DNA from 4 places in the Streptomyces sp. NPDC003720 genome. Region 4 is predicted to be linked to each of the others. Evidence: riboswitches for the same ligand, from Rfam matches in the RefSeq annotation. Region 4 holds a riboswitch; each other region holds the start of a gene.
What was found. A riboswitch is a leader RNA that binds a small molecule or an ion and turns the genes downstream of it on or off. The one in region 4 is predicted to bind S-adenosylmethionine.
Positions count from the first base shown of each region.

Region 1: another riboswitch for S-adenosylmethionine. It lies ahead of thrC (threonine synthase); the one in region 4 lies ahead of ACFYU0_RS05200 (amino acid ABC transporter permease).
Region 2: another riboswitch for S-adenosylmethionine. It lies ahead of ACFYU0_RS24380 (aminotransferase class V-fold PLP-dependent enzyme); the one in region 4 lies ahead of ACFYU0_RS05200 (amino acid ABC transporter permease).
Region 3: another riboswitch for S-adenosylmethionine. It lies ahead of ACFYU0_RS07525 (putative leader peptide); the one in region 4 lies ahead of ACFYU0_RS05200 (amino acid ABC transporter permease).

Region 1 is NZ_JBIANZ010000007.1:157,098-160,883, reverse strand. It holds gene ACFYU0_RS20645 (MoaD/ThiS family protein) at 1-95, opposite strand, end outside; gene thrC (threonine synthase) at 92-1,375, opposite strand; SAM riboswitch class I at 1,393-1,534, opposite strand; gene ACFYU0_RS20635 (glucosyl-3-phosphoglycerate synthase) at 1,694-2,638, shown strand; gene ACFYU0_RS20630 (trehalose-6-phosphate synthase) at 2,734-3,786, shown strand, end outside.
Region 2 is NZ_JBIANZ010000009.1:7,099-10,884, reverse strand. It holds gene ACFYU0_RS24390 (rhomboid family intramembrane serine protease) at 1-208, shown strand, start outside; gene ACFYU0_RS24385 (Lrp/AsnC ligand binding domain-containing protein) at 205-486, shown strand; gene ACFYU0_RS24380 (aminotransferase class V-fold PLP-dependent enzyme) at 513-1,883, opposite strand; SAM riboswitch class IV at 2,064-2,180, opposite strand; gene trpD (anthranilate phosphoribosyltransferase) at 2,265-3,329, opposite strand; gene ACFYU0_RS24370 (cytochrome bc complex cytochrome b subunit) at 3,453-3,786, opposite strand, start outside.
Region 3 is NZ_JBIANZ010000002.1:439,190-442,975, reverse strand. It holds gene ACFYU0_RS07540 (NtaA/DmoA family FMN-dependent monooxygenase) at 1-100, shown strand, start outside; partial or broken gene ACFYU0_RS07535 (LLM class F420-dependent oxidoreductase) at 117-251, shown strand; gene ACFYU0_RS07530 (DUF1684 domain-containing protein) at 325-1,149, shown strand; SAM riboswitch class IV at 1,238-1,350, shown strand; gene ACFYU0_RS07525 (putative leader peptide) at 1,385-1,501, shown strand; gene ACFYU0_RS07520 (ABC transporter substrate-binding protein) at 1,773-3,338, shown strand; gene ACFYU0_RS07515 (ABC transporter permease) at 3,342-3,786, shown strand, end outside.
Region 4 is NZ_JBIANZ010000001.1:1,063,679-1,067,464, reverse strand. It holds gene ACFYU0_RS05205 (amino acid ABC transporter ATP-binding protein) at 1-467, opposite strand, end outside; gene ACFYU0_RS05200 (amino acid ABC transporter permease) at 464-1,444, opposite strand; SAM riboswitch class IV at 1,769-1,877, opposite strand; gene ACFYU0_RS05195 (glutathione S-transferase C-terminal domain-containing protein) at 1,943-2,806, opposite strand; partial or broken gene ACFYU0_RS05190 (LLM class flavin-dependent oxidoreductase) at 3,275-3,604, shown strand; partial or broken gene ACFYU0_RS05185 (DUF1684 domain-containing protein) at 3,705-3,786, shown strand, end outside.

The sequences.
Region 1 (3,786 bases), on a different contig from region 4:
ATGACCTCGGCGAGGTTCGCGCCCTCGGCGGGGACCTCGGCCTGCCCGCCGGTGTAGGTGCGCAGGATGGTGGGGATGCGAACGGTCACGCTCATGCGAGGCCAGCCTCTCGGAAGGAGTCCAGGTTCGGGCGGATGGTGGCGGTGAGGCCGGTACCGGCCACCGCGTCGAGGGTCTTGAGGCCGTCGCCGGTGTTGAGGACGACCGTGGTCTTCGCCGGGTCCAGCACGCCCTCCTTGAGCAGCTTGCGGGTGACGCCGACGGTCACGCCGCCCGCCGTCTCCGCGAAGATGCCCTCGGTCCGGGCCAGCAGCTTGATCGCGTCCACGACCTCCTCGTCCGTCACGTCCTCGACCGCGCCGCCGGTGCGGCGGGCGATGTCCAGGACGTACGGCCCGTCGGCCGGGTTGCCGATGGCGAGGGACTTGGCGATGGTGTTCGGCTTCTGCGGCCGTACGACGTCGTGGCCCGCCTTGTACGCGGTCGACACCGGCGAGCAGCCCTCGGCCTGGGCGCCGAAGATCTTGTACGGCCGGTCCTCGACCAGACCCAGCTTGATCAGCTCCTGCAGGCCCTTGTCGATCTTCGTGAGCTGGGAGCCGGAGGCGATCGGGACCACGATCTGGTCCGGCAGCCGCCAGCCGAGCTGCTCGCAGATCTCGTACGCCAGCGTCTTGGAGCCCTCGGCGTAGTACGGCCGCAGGTTGACGTTGACGAAGCCCCAGCCCTCGCCGGCCGGGTCGCCGATCAGCTCGGAGCAGAACCGGTTCACGTCGTCGTAGTTGCCCTCGATGCCGACGAGTTCGCCGCCGTAGACCGCGGCCATGACGACCTTGCCCTGCTCCAGGTCGTGCGGGATGAACACGCAGGAGCGGAAGCCGGCCCGGGCGGCGGCGGCGCCGACGGCGCCGGCGAGGTTCCCGGTGGAGGAGCACGACAGGGTGGTGAAGCCGAAGGCGCGCGCGGCCTCCAGGGCCTGGGCGACGACGCGGTCCTTGAAGGAGTGCGTCGGGTTGCCGGAGTCGTCCTTCACGTACAGCCCGCCGGTGACGCCCAGCTCGGCGGCCAGGTTGTCGGCCTTGACGAGCTTGGTCCAGCCGGGGTTGATGTTCGGCTTGTCGGCCACGTCGGCGGGGACGGGCAGCAGGGGCGCGTAGCGCCAGATGTTCGCGGGGCCCGCCTCGATGCGCCGGCGCAGTTCCTCGGTGTCGTAGGCCGAGAAGTCGTAGGCGATCTCCAGCGGGCCGAAACACTCCTCGCACGCGAAGACCGGTCCGAGGGGTACCCGGTGGCCGCATTCGCGACAGCTCAGGGCAGCGGCGGGGCCGAGATCGACGGCGGGATTGCTGGTGCTTGCAACTGTCTGCACAGCCATGGAGGCGAGGCCCTTTCTCCTCATCTTCCTCACGACGCATCTCGCCGCGAGACGGATTTGGCACCTTCCCTGGCCGGGAGCCTCGCGCGAAACGAGTGCGGCTCAGGGGGGTTGCCGGGGCTTCATCGGGCCGTGTCCCTCTGCCCCTCTGGATGAGCGGTATTCGGTTGTGAACGCCGGGCGACCCCGACATGCGATGGTCATCGGCGTTGTTCAAGACTGTAACCGACGGCCGGGACAGTTGAGATAGTCGTCCGAACCGCGAGATGCATCACCCCCCTCAACAGGCGTGATCACGACAGTGAGGAGCCGCAGACCGTGCTGGAAGAAGTCGAGCGCTGGCTGGCCACCCGCTCCTGGTCCGTGGCCGACCGCCCGCTGCACGGAGTCCTGGCCGCCAAACAGCGCTCCGGCCAGTCCGTCTCCGTCGTCCTGCCCGCGCTGAACGAGGAGGAGACGGTCGGCGACATCGTCGCCGTCATCCGCCGCGACCTCGTGCGGCAGGCTCCGCTGGTCGACGAGATAGTCGTGGTCGACTCCGGGTCCACCGACCGCACCGCCGAGGTCGCCGCCGCGGCCGGCGCCCGGGTGGTGCACCGCGACAGCGTCCTGCCGCGCATACCGGCCCTCCCCGGCAAGGGTGAGGTGCTGTGGCGCTCGCTGCTGGCGACGAGCGGGGACATCGTCTGCTTCGTCGACGCCGACCTGCGGGAGTTCTCCTCCGACTTCGTCCTCGGCATCGTCGGCCCGCTGCTCACCGACCCGGACGTCGACCTGGTCAAGGCGATGTACGACCGTCCGCTGGGCGGCGCCGCCGGACAGGGCGGCCGGGTCACCGAGCTGATGGCCCGCCCCCTGCTGAACATGCACTGGCCGCAGCTCGCCGGCTTCGTGCAGCCGCTGGGCGGGGAGTACGCGGCCCGCCGCTCGCTGCTGGAGCAGCTCCCGTTCCCGGTGGGCTACGGCGTGGAGCTCGGCATGCTGGTGGACGCCCTGCACCTGGTGGGCCTGGACGCGCTGGCCCAGGTGGACGTGGGGGTGCGCAGGCACCGGCACCAGGACGGGCAGGCGCTCGGCCGGATGGCCGCGGCGATCTACCGCACCGCGCAGCTCCGGCTGGCCCGCGGCCACCTCGTACGGCCCGCGCTCACCCAGTTCGAGCGCGGCGAGGACGGGTTCGAGCCGCGCACCTACCCGGTGGACACCGAGGAGCGGCCGCCGATGGTGGAGATCGCGGAGTACGCGCACCGCAGGGTGGCCTGAGCGGCGCGGTGAACGCGGAAGAACGGCCGTATACAGCCGCCTTCCGGGGCGGAGCGCACGTTTGAGCGTTTCCGGGCCGGGCTAGGTTGAGAATCATGGCTTCCACGCAGGGTGCTGAGGTACTGGTCGCGTCCAACCGCGGCCCGGTTTCGTACGAGGCGCTCGAGGACGGTTCGCTGCGCGCCAGACGGGGCGGCGGCGGACTGGTCTCGGGTCTTTCGGCCATCGGGCCGGACGCCAACGCGGTGTGGGTCTGCGCCGCGCTCGGCGACGGCGACCGGGAGGCGGCACGGCGGGCGGGCGGCGGCCTGCTGCCGTCCGAGGACACCGGCGGGCAGCACGTGCGGATGCTGGACATCGACGCGGCCGTGCACCACGACGCCTACAACGGCATCGCCAACTCGGTGCTCTGGTTCGTCCACCACATGCTGTACCAGACCCCGCTGGAGCCGGTCCTCGACGCGGAGTTCCGCCGCCAGTGGGCCTCGTACCAGGCGTACAACCGGGCGTTCGCCGAGGCGCTGGCGCAGGAGGCGGCCGAGGGTGCCGCGGTGCTCATCCAGGACTACCACCTGGCCCTCGCCCCCCGGATGCTCCGGCAGCTCCGTCCGGACCTGCGCATCGGCCACTTCTCGCACACCCCGTGGGCCCCGCCGGACTACTTCCGGCTGCTGCCCGACGACATCGCCGCCGAGCTGCTGACCGGCATCCTCGGCGCGGACCGGGCCGCGTTCCTGACCGAGCGCTGGGCGGACGCGTTCAAGGACTGCTGCCACGCGGTGCTCGGCCCCGGCATCCCGTCCGGGACCCGGATCGGGGTGCACGGGCTCGGCGCGGACGCCGACTTCCTGCGCGAGCGGGCGCACCGGCCGGACGTGGACGAGCGGATGGCGGCCCTGCGCGAGGAGATCGGCGAGGGGCGCCGCACCATCGTCCGGGTGGACCGCACCGAGCTGTCCAAGAACATCGTGCGCGGACTGCTGGCGTACCGGCAGCTGCTGGACGCCCGTCCGGAGTGGCGCGAGCGGGTCGTGCACATCGCGTTCGCCTACCCCTCGCGCCAGGACCTCGCGGTCTACCGCGACTACACGGCCGAGGTGCGGCGGGTCGCGGACGAGATCAACTCCGACTACGGGACGCCCGGCTGG
Region 2 (3,786 bases), on a different contig from region 4:
GCGCTTCCCGGCCTGGGTCGTGCTGCCCTTCTGGGCGGCCCTGCAGTGGCTCGCGGCGGGCCGTGCCGGCCAGGGTCCCGGGGTGGCCTACCTGGCCCACCTGATCGGCTTCGGCCTCGGCTTCGGCTACGCGTGGGTGCGCTACGGGCCGACTACTAGAGTGAGGACCGCACCGGCCCCGGCCCCCGAGGGAGAGAACCAACCGTGATCACCGCGATTGTCCTGATCAAGACCAGCGTGGACCGGATCCCCGAGATCGCGGAGCAGATCGCTTCGCTGGACTCGGTGAGCGAGGTTTTCTCCGTCACGGGCACCTACGACCTGATCGCCATGGTGCGGGTGCGGCGGCACGACGACCTGGCCGACGTCATCCCCGGGCGGATCAGCAAGATCCCCGGCGTGGAGGGCACCGACACGCACGTCGCGTTCCGCACCTACTCCCAGCACGACCTGGAGGCGGCGTTCGCGATCGGCCTCGACTCGTGAACGCCGCCTGACGTCGCGCCTGCGGCTCAGACCTGATCGCGCACCGGCACGCAGCGGCCGTCCTCGGTGCGGTAGCGCCAGCGCGCGCCGTCGCGGACCAGCTCCCGCACCGCGTCGACGAAGCGCTCGACGTGCTCGTCGGGCGTGCCCGCCCCGAAGCTGACCCGGACCGCGTTCAGGGACCTCTCGCCGGGCGCGGCCTCGGGCGCCCCGCACTCTCCCGGCGCCCCGGGGTCGCCGCCCAGCAGGGTGCGCACCAGCGGGTGGGCGCAGAACAGGCCGTCGCGGACGCCGATGCCGTACTCGGCGGAGAGCGCGGCGGCGAAGTGGGAGCTGTTCCAGCCCTCGACCACGAAGGAGATCACGCCGACCCGCGGGGCGTCGTCGCCGAACAGCGACAGCACCCTGACCTCCGGGACCTCGGCGAGACCCGCCCGGACCCGGGCGATCAGGTGCTGCTCGCGGGCCACCAGGGCCTCCCAGCCGGCCTCGGTGAGGGCCTTGCAGGCGGAGGCGATGGAGTAGGCGCCGATGACGTTCGGGGAGCCGGCCTCGTGGCGGGCGGCGCTCTCGTGCCACTCCGCGTCCACTCCCCCGTCCTCGCGCCGCGTGACCCTGCGGCTGGCGCCGCCGCCCGCGAGGTACGGCTCGGCCGCGGCCAGCCAGTCGGCGCGGCCGGCCAGCACGCCGGAGCCGAAGGGCGCGTACAGCTTGTGCCCGGAGAAGGCCACCCAGTCGACGTCCAGGTCCCGGACGGACACCGGGTGGTGCGGGGCGAGCTGGGCGGCGTCCAGGACGATCCGGGCCCCGTGCGCGTGGGCCGCGGCGGCCAGCTCGCGCACCGGCCACAGCTCGCCGGTGACGTTGGAGGCGCCGGTGACGCACACCAGGGCCGGGCCGTACGGGTCGCGGTCGGCGAGGGCCCGCTCCAGCGTCTCCACGGCCTGCCGCGGGGTGCGCGGCGCGTCGAGGACGGTCACCCGCGCGTCCCGCCACGGCAGCAGGGCGGCGTGGTGCTCGGTCTCGAAGACGAAGACCTCGCAGCCGGCCGGGAGCGCCCGGGCGAGGAGGTTCAGGGAGTCCGTGGTCGAGCGGGTGAAGACCACCTGGTCCTGGGCGCGGCAGTCGAGGAATCCGGCGACCGTCCGGCGGGCGTTCTCGAACAGGTCGGTGGAGAGCTGGGAGAGGTAGCCGGCGCCGCGGTGGACGCTGCCGTAGTACGGCGCGTAGGCGGCGACGTCGTCCCAGACGCGCTGCAGGGCGGGGGCGCTGGCGGCGTAGTCGAGCGCGGCGTAGGCGACCTCGCCGCCCGTGACGAGCGGGACGGAGACGTCGCGGCCCAGAACGGGCAGCTCGCCACAAATGGTCTGGACGGCGGCAGCGGTGGAGACGGACATGGTGAACTCCCGTGAGGCAGGCTGGAATCACCGTGCGAGCGGTACGGCTCGAGCACGGCGGAAGGTGAAAAGGGGTACGCGGAGGCGGGGCTCTACGCCCTATCGCATTCGCTTGCTCACAGAAGGCTCCCTCGACGACCAGGACCCCTGGTCCCGCGCTCCTTCAGGAGCCGCGCGAGGGGTCCGCGCTTGCCGTGGACCTCGCTGCCCACGACCTGGTCCTCACCCGGGGCACCCCGCCACGGACGGAGGGTTGCCGGACAGCCGGCCGGGGCCGAATGGCTGTCACTCATGACCTGGTTCAGTATCCTGCCACACGATCTTCTATGCGCAAGGCGCGGTCCGGCATCCGGACCGCGCCTCGCGTCGCACCGGGGCGGGTCAGGCGTTGCTGGCCGCCACCCAGCGCTCCAGCGTCCGCTTCGCCGCACCGCTGTCGATGGACTCCGCCGCCCTCGCCATGCCGGCCCGGAGCTGCTCGGTGAGCGGCTCGCCGGACGGCCGCAGGGCGACCAGCGCCGCCGCCGAGTTCAGCAGCACCGCGTCCCGGACGGGGCCGTGCTCGCCGTCCAGCACGCGCCGGGCCACCTCCGCGTTGTACGAGGCGTCGGCGCCGCGCAGCGCCTCCACGGGGACCAGCTCGATGCCGGCGTCCCGGGGGTCGAAGCGCTCCTCGGCGACCTCGCCGTCCCGGACCACCCACACCCGGGACGTCGAGGTGGTGGTCAGCTCGTCCAGCCCGTCGTCGCCCCGGAAGACAAGGGCGGAGTTGCCGCGCTCGGCCAGCACCCCGGCCACGATCGGCGCCATGCGCGGATCGGCCACGCCGACCGCCTGGGCGCGCACCTTGGCCGGGTTGGTCAGCGGGCCGAGCACGTTGAAGGTGGTGCGGATGCCCAACTGGCCGCGCGCCGCCGCCACATGGCGCAGCGACGGGTGGAACTTCACCGCGAAGCAGATGGTGATGCCGGCCTCTTCGGCGACCTCGGCGACCCGCCGCGGGGTCAGGGACAGGTTGATGCCGAGCTTCTCCAGCACGTCGGAGGAGCCGGAGGCGGAGGACGCGGCGCGGTTGCCGTGCTTGACGACCTTCGTGCCGGTGCCGGCGACGACGATCGACGACATGGTGGAGATGTTCACCGTCTTCGCGCCGTCGCCGCCGGTGCCGACGATGTCGACGGCCGGCCCGGGCACCTCGATCACATTGGCGTGCTCGTACATGGTCCGCACGAGTCCGGTGATCTCCTGCACCGTCTCGCCCTTGGCGCGCAGCGCCACCATGAACCCGGCGATCTGGGCGTCGGTCGCCTCCCCGCGCATGATGAGGTCCATGGCCCAGGCGGTGTCGTCGGCGGACAGGTCCCGGCCGTCCAGCAGGCCGTTCAGCAGGGCGGGCCAGGAACGGCCCGCCGCGGTGTCGCCTCCAGCGGGGGTCACAGCGCTCATAGCCGCTCCTGGGTGTCGTCGCACAACGGTGTGCTCCCACCCTATCCAGCCCCGGACACGGCGAAGGGCCCCGTCCGCAAGCCGGACGGGGCCCTTCGACTGTGGCGTGGCGACGCTCGGGGATCAGTGGTGGCCGTGGCCGCTGGTGATCTCCCGGTACTCCTCGACGGTTGCCTTCGGGATCTGGTTGTCCTCGCCGTAGTAGGCGTTGCTGAGCTTGGCGCGCAGCTTCTCGGACCCCTTCACCTTGCGCTCGACACCGTTCTCGTCCACCGTCGGGCCGATCTCGGCCGGCTCGTACTGGTGGTGGGCGGTGAGGGTGTGGAGCTGCTCCTGGCTGAGCGGCTCGTGGATCTCGATGAACTCACCGTGCGGCAGGCGCTTGATGATGCCCGTCTCACGGCCGTGCAGCACCTTCTCGCGGTCCCGGCGCTGCAGGCCGAGGCAGATCCGCTTG
Region 3 (3,786 bases), on a different contig from region 4:
CTACCGCACCGAATACACCGGCAACACCCTGCGCGAGAACCTCGGCCTGCGCGCACCCCTCACCCACCGGTCCGCACCGCGCCAGCGGCAGGCGGGCTGAGCCCCCGGCCCGGCGCGACGAGAAGACGTTCGAGGCCGAGGTGCGCCGTCACGACGCGGGCGCCACCGAGGTCGTGTTCTCGGTCACCGAGATCGCGGGAGCAGCCGACCGCCGACGCACCTGGCGACTCCTCGGCGAACTGGCCGGCTGAGTACACCCGTCGGCCCCACAACCCCTTGCATTCCCTGCCCGAAGGCACCCCCGGCACAAAGGAGATTCCCCATATGACCACCGAGGCCACCACCACGGACCTCCACGCCTTCACCGAGACCTGGCTGGAGTGGTACCGCAGCCAGGAGGCCCGGCTCGCCGCCCCGCACGGCTTCCTGGCGGTCACCGGCCTGCACTGGCTCGACGACCGGCCCCAGCGCTTCCCGGACGCGCCCGGCTCGTGGCACACCGGCCCCGAAGGCGTCGTCGTGGACCTCGACGAGGGCGAGGAGCTGGTCGTCGACGGGACGCCGGTGCGCGGCCAGCACCGCTTCGGCGTGCTTCCCGAGCGCGGCGGCGTCGACGCCGTCTGGGGAGACGCCGTCATCGAGGTCGCCAAGCGCGGCGGCAACGACATCGTGCGCCCCCGGCACCCGGACGCGCCGCTGCGCACGGCTTTCACCGGCACGCCCGCCTACGCCCCCGATCCGCGCTGGGCCGTGCCTGGCCGCTACATTCCCTTCGACACACCGCGGCCGACCACCGTGGGCGCCGCGGTCGAGGGCCTTGAGCATGTGTACGACGCTCCGGGCAGGGTCGAGTTCGAGCTCGACGGGCGCCCGCTGTCGCTGACCGCATTTCCCGGCCCTGGTGCGGGACGGCTGCTGGTGCTGTTCACCGACGCGACCTCCGGGGTCACCACCTACGCCGCCAACCGGTCCCTGGCGCTCGATCCGCCCGCCGCCGACGGCACGGTCGTCCTGGACTTCAACCGCGCCGCGAACCTGCCGTGCGCCTACACGGACCTGGCCACCTGCCCGCTGCCCCCGGCCGAGAACCGGCTGCCCGTGGCGATCGAGGCCGGCCAGAAGATCCCCCGCGAGCGCGGAGGCTCCTGAGCCGGACGCACTCACGCCCCGACTCCCCTGACGGAGCGTCCTTTTGCGCCATTGACGCACGCCAAGACCGCTCCGTAGGATCATGAACGGCATTGAGTGTCAGCGTGAAGCCCTGGCTCGCTGACCGGCAACCCTCCCGCGCGGTGGGGTGCTCCAGGTGAAAGCCCGGCGGGATCACCGACGATCCCGCAAGCGCGTGGCCCCGTGACCGGGGCCGGATAGGCGGAGGACCGATATGCGGCACGGTGGTGACCTCAGCGCCCGTTTCGCCGGCGCCACCGTGTTCTCCCGGCTCTCGCGTCGGCGCCACATCGACCTCAAGCGCTCGACCAGCTGTCTCTGTCAGGCCTGACGGGTCTTCCCGCCCCAGGCCGCGGTACGAGACCTGTCGTCGCCGCACCCGCCTGCGCCTGATCTCCGCCTGTCTTTGATCCTCCCTTTTCCCTCTGATCCCCGCCTGCACAGCGCCCCCTCGGCACCGGCGTCGCGCCGGCCGGGGCCGCATGCCCACGCACGGCCATGCCTCGTACGGCGTCCGTGCCTGGTGACACGAGTTGGAGAAGCCCTCCGTGACTGCACTTTCCCATGTCAGATCCTCCCGGTGGGCGGCACTGACCGCCCTTGTGACCACCAGTGTTCTGCTGAGCGCCTGCGGCTCCGGCGGCGGCGATTCCGGCAGCGGCGCCGGGCAGCCCAAGTCCGGCGGCACCCTGACCTTCGCGGTGGGTTCGGACGCCGGCTGCGTGGATCCGCAGCAGGTCGCCAGCAACGAGACCATCTACTCGGTGCGCCAGGTCGTGGACTCCCTGACGGACCAGGACCCCAAGACCGGCAAGATCGTGCCGTGGCTGGCGAAGAGCTGGGATGTCAGCTCCGACGCCACGACGTTCACGTTCCATCTGAGGTCGGGCGTCACCTTCAGCGACGGCTCGAAGCTGACCGCGCAGGTGGTCAAGGACAACTTCGACGCGGTGCCGAAGCTCGGCGCCCTGGGGACGCTCGCCGAGGGCTATCTGAGCGGCGTCAAGAGCACCACCGTGGTCGACCCGCTCACCGTGAAGGTGACCTTCAGCCAGCCCAACGCCCAGTTTCTTCAGGCCACTTCGACACACTCGCTGGGGATCGAGTCCTCGGCGAGCGTGAAGAAGACCCCGCAGCGGAAGTGCAGCGAGGGGGTGATCGGGTCCGGGCCCTTCGTGCTGAAGCAGTACGTGCAGAACCAGTCCCTCACCCTCGCCAAGCGCACCGGATACGCCTGGGGTTCCTCGCTGTGGTCCAAGAAGGGCGAGGCGTACCTGGACAAGCTGGTGTTCAAGGTGGTGCCGGAGGCGGGTGTGCGGGCCGGCAGCCTGCAGTCCGGCCAGGTCGACGCCGTCTCCAGCGTCGGCAAGGCCAACGAGGCGGCCCTCAAGGGCGGCCAGGTCACCCTCCAGCGACGGGCCAACCCCGGCGTCGTGTTCGGTCTCGGCCTCAACAACTCACGGCCGCTGCTCAAGGACGCCAAGGTGCGCCAGGCGATCCTGTACGCCGTTGACCGGCAGCAGATCGCCGACACCGTGTTTCCGACCGGCACCCGGCCGGCCACCAGCGTCCTCGCGCACACCACGCCCGACTACACCGACCTCGCCTCCGGCCTGACCTTCGACGCCGCCGCGGCCAAGTCCTCGCTGGACGGGGCCGGCTGGAAGACCGGCAGCGACGGCATCCGCGCCAAGGACGGCAAGAAGCTCAGCCTGACCATCAAGTGGTTCCCCAACGCGGCCACCAACCAGCCCGCGCTGGAGCTGATCCAGCAGCAGCTCAAGGCCGTCGGCGTCGAAGTGGTTCTCAAGCAGCTCCAGATCACGCAGTTCGCCCCGACCCTCCAGTCGGGTGACTACGACGCGGTGTGGGGCAACGTGACCCGTGCCGACCCCGACATCCTGCGCAGCTCCTTCTCCACCAAGCTGGCCAACTTCTACCGCCTGCCCGTCAGTTCCCTCGACACCGCCCTGTCCGACCAGGCCGCAACCGTCGATGGGGCCAAGCGCAGGCAACTGGTCACCCAGGCACAGCAGTTGATCGTGCAGAACGCCCACTACGTGCCGGTGGTTGAGCTCCAGACCCAGTTGGGCGTGGCGAAGAAGGTGCACGACCTGAACTTCGACGCCTCCAGCCGGGTCCAACTGCACGACACCTGGATCGGCTAGCGCATGCGCCGCTATGTGATCAAGCGGCTGGCCCAGGCGGTCGTGGTGCTGTGGGCGGCCTACACGGTCTCGTTCCTGGTGCTGGACTATCTGCCGGGCGACCCGGTCACGGCGATGGCCAGCGCTGGTATGGACTCGGGGCAGGTCGACCCGAAGCAGCTCGCCGCCCTGCGGCACGAGTACGGCTTCGACAAGCCGGTGCTGGTGCAGTACGCCGAGTACCTCGGCCGGGCGGTGCGCGGGGACTTCGGCGACTCGGTGTCCACCGGTCGGCCGGTGACCTCAACGCTGGCCGATGCGCTGCCGCAGACGCTGCAGCTGACCGGCGCGGCCCTTTTGCTCGCGGTGCTCCTCGGCGGCGGTCTGGCGGTGCTGGCGACCTACACCGCCCAGCGCTGGCTGCGGCAGCTGCTGCTGTCGCTGCCGCCGCTGGGGGTGTCCGTCCCGA
Region 4 (3,786 bases):
CCGGTCTTGTCGGCGAGGCCGACCCGGCTCAGGAGCTCACGGGCGAGTTCCCGGGCCTCGGGCTTGCCGAGCCGGCCGGTGGCGACGGGGGCGGCAGCCACGTTGTCCAGGACCGTCAGGTGCGGGAAGAGGTTGAAGTTCTGGAAGACGAACCCGATCCTCCCGCGCTGGGTGAGGATGGCCCGCTCGCTCAGCTCCTTCAGCCGGTCGCCCTGCCGCTTCACGCCGATCAGCTCGCCGTTGATGCTGACGTAGCCGATCTCGGGCTTCTCCAAGTGGTTGATGACCCGCAGCAGGGTGGACTTGCCGGAGCCGGAGGGGCCGAGGATCACGGTGACCTCGCCGGGGCGGACGGTCAGATCGATCCCGTTCAGCACCCGATGGGCGCCGTACCACTTGTGCACATCGTGCACCTCGACGGTGGCGGCCTCGACCTCCGCCAGGGCTTCGAGCGTCTCGGCGGTCATACGGTGGCCTCCCGGCGGATGCGGGCCCGCAGGTCGGTGAGACCGGTGCGGAGCTTCTGCAGCGGCGTCGGCGGCTGGACGCGGGTGGCACCGCGGGCGAAGTACCGCTCGACGTAGAACTGGACGACGGAGACGACGCTGGTCAGGATCAGGTACCAGACGGTCACTACCAGCAGCAGCGGCACGATGTCGCCGGGGTAGGTGGAGCCCATGGTCTGCGCGGAGCCGAACAGGTCGAGCAGGGAGACGTAGAAGACCAGCGAGGTCCCCTTGATGAGGCCGATGAGCTGGTTGACGTAGTTCGGGGTGATCGAGCGCAGGGCCTGCGGGAAGACGATTCTCCGGAACTGGTAGGCCTTGGGCAGGCCGAGCGCCGCGGCCGCCTCGTGATGGCCCTGATCGACGGAAAGGATGCCGCCGCGCACCACCTCGGCCGCGTAGGCGGCCTCGTTGAGGCTGAGGCCGATGACGGCGACGACCATGTCGGTGGCGAGTTTCGACTCGTCGAAGGTGAAAAGGGCCGGCCCGAAGGGAATGCCGACGCTCAACGTCTTGTACAGGGCACTGAAGTTGTAGAGGAAGATCAGCACCACGATGAGCGGTATGGAGCGGAACGCCCAGACGTAGGTCCAGCTGAGGGCGCGCAGCACCGGGCTCTTCGACAGCCGGGCCAGAGCGAGCAGGATGCCGCCGATCAGTCCCAACACGGCGCTGTAGGCGGTCGCTTCGAGTGTGATCAGGAGTCCGTCGAGGATGTTCGGTCGCAGGAACCAGTAGCCGAAGCGGTTCCACTGGTAGAAGGGGTTGGAGATCAGTCCGTGCAAGACCTGGGCGACGAGGACCAGGGCGACCGCGGTGACGATCCAGCGTCCTGGCCGCCGTAGCGGTAGAACTCGTTGGGCCGTGAGGGCTTTCGACGGTTCGTTGGCGGTATGCGCCTCGGGGAGGGTGATGGTGGCGCCAGGGGGTTCGCTCATGGTGGGCTCCGGCTGGGTGGTAACGCCCCGGGAGCGCGGCGGCATGCGGGGACGCACACGACGGCGAGGTACCGGGGGGCGGAGGGACGACGGCACACCGCGCGGGCGGTGTCGGTCAGGGGGTGCGGGGGCTGCGGGGAGGTGTCAGCCCCGGCAGCGGGCACAGCCCGGTGCGGTACACAATGCGCTGTTCACGCGGAGCAGATCGACGGTGCGATCGGCCACCAGCAGATTGCGGTACGCCCGTACGCAGCCCTGTGGGCGGCGGATCGCCGTCCTGGGAGCTGCGTGCATGGCGTCACCGTCACTCTTCCGGCCCTTCGGGCCTCGCGCTTACCGAAACGTTTTCGGTCCGGTCGTCACCTGGGGCACCCCACCGCGGCGCGAGGGTTGCCGGTCAGCTAGCCAGGGCTTGTTGCTGACGCTCATGACCGTTCTGGGCCGTAGTTAAGACAACTGCCCGAACGAATGTCAACGCTGGTCCACCAGATGGACCGGCTAACGGGCTGCGTGTGCCGCCCAGTCAAGGATCGGGACGGCTGCGCCGGCGGCCTCCAGGCCATGACAGCGGGCGTGGTGCCGGCGTGCGATGCCGTCGAGGTTCAGGTGGGTACCGAAGGCCGGGTGGGCGGTCAGGCGGCGGGCGTAAGCCCACAGCGCCGGTTGGCCGGCGATGCGCTGCACCGCGGCGGCGTCCAAATGGTTGCGGTGCACGGTGTCGAGTTGGACCAGAGCGACCCACAACTCCACGTCCGCGACGGTGACTTCGTCGCGAATCACGTAGGTACGCCCGGCAAGCCAGCGCTCCAGCACGCCCAGCGTCTCCAACAGCGTCCCGAGCGCCGCGTCGCGCTCCGCCCGCTCCGCGCCGGCCGAACCGGCGCGCTGGGCGGCCTCCTCGATGCCCTGCGCGCACATCCGCTCGACGGCCTCGATCTCGGACTCCGCGCCGCAGGGGTAGGGCGAGGGGCGCTCGCTGCCGAATCTCCGGGCGAGGTCGCGCATGATGTCCGGCGCGTGGGTGCTGACGATCCGTCCGGACCAGTCGTCGCTGAGCACAGGAGCGACGGCCGGACCGGTGTACCGGTGTGCGCTCGCGTCGTAGAGCGGCCGCAGAGCCGAGTGACCGCCCTCGGGGCAGTCGGGCACGGCGGGCAGGAAAGTCGTGGGGCATACGGTGTCCAGGCTGAGCAGGCTGTGGACGACGGCGAGGCGGAGCCCATCGGGACACGCGGTCGACAGATGGAGCCGGTAGCGGCCGGGAACGGCGTAGTGGCCGCTGCGTGCGTCCCGGCCGATCCGGCCCCGGAAGGCGGGCGCGGATCGGCCGGACGGGTGGGCGGCCAGCGGTGTGACGGTCATGACTCTCCCCGAGAGCGGGCGCGGGACGTACGCGCGGCGGAAGCGACGTCGGACGAGGGAGCAGGGCTCACCTGCGCACACCGGACAGGGCGAACGATGAGGGGACGCCGTCGGCGCGGGATGGGCGCGGCTCAGGCCCGGGACCTGATCGCGCTGCAGACGCGCTGCAGGTCGATGTGGCGGCGGCAGGTCAGGTGAAGAGACGGACGGCTCACTCGGACGGTGACCGGTTTCAGACGTCTCATATTTCCCTACCGATTTACTGGGATTCCTGCAGTGAGTGTCGATCCGACCGACGTCGACGTCAAGAGGTCCGTCCCGGGTCGCGGACTTCCCGATGGACGGTGTCCCTCGGTGGCACAGTCACCACACGTTTCCCACTGCAACCGTCGGGACGCGGTGACGGTCTCCTGCAAGGGACCCAGAAGGGCTCGCAGGCTCTCTCGATCGGAGCCGGTTCTGACTGACATGACTGTTGGAGTAGCGCTCAACGCGTCCGACGCGCCGAACCAGGTCGACGCGACCGTCCAACTGGCCCGAGAGGCCGCGGAACTCGGCCTCGCGTTGGCCTGGTTCGGGCAGGCCTTCGGCCCGGACTCGCCCCAGCTTGCGGCGATCGTCGGTCGCGAAGTGCCCGCACTGCAGGTCGGCACCTCCGCGATCCCCGTTTTCGGCCGCCACCCGCTGCTGATCTCCAGCCAGGCCCAGGCCGCCCAGGCCGCGACCCACGGCCGCTACCACCTCGGTCTGGCCCTGGGCACGAAGCTACTGACGGAGGCCGGCTTCGGTCTGCCCTTCTAGCGCCCCATCGCCCGTCTGCGTGAATTCCGCAGACGGGATCCTTCCCGTACCTGGCGGGACCGCGCGCGCCCCCGACGACCGTGGGCGCCGCCGTCTCGACGGTACCGTCGTCCTGAACCGCGCCGCGAACCTGCCGTGCGCGTACACGGACCTGGCCACCTGCCCGCTGCCCCCGGCCG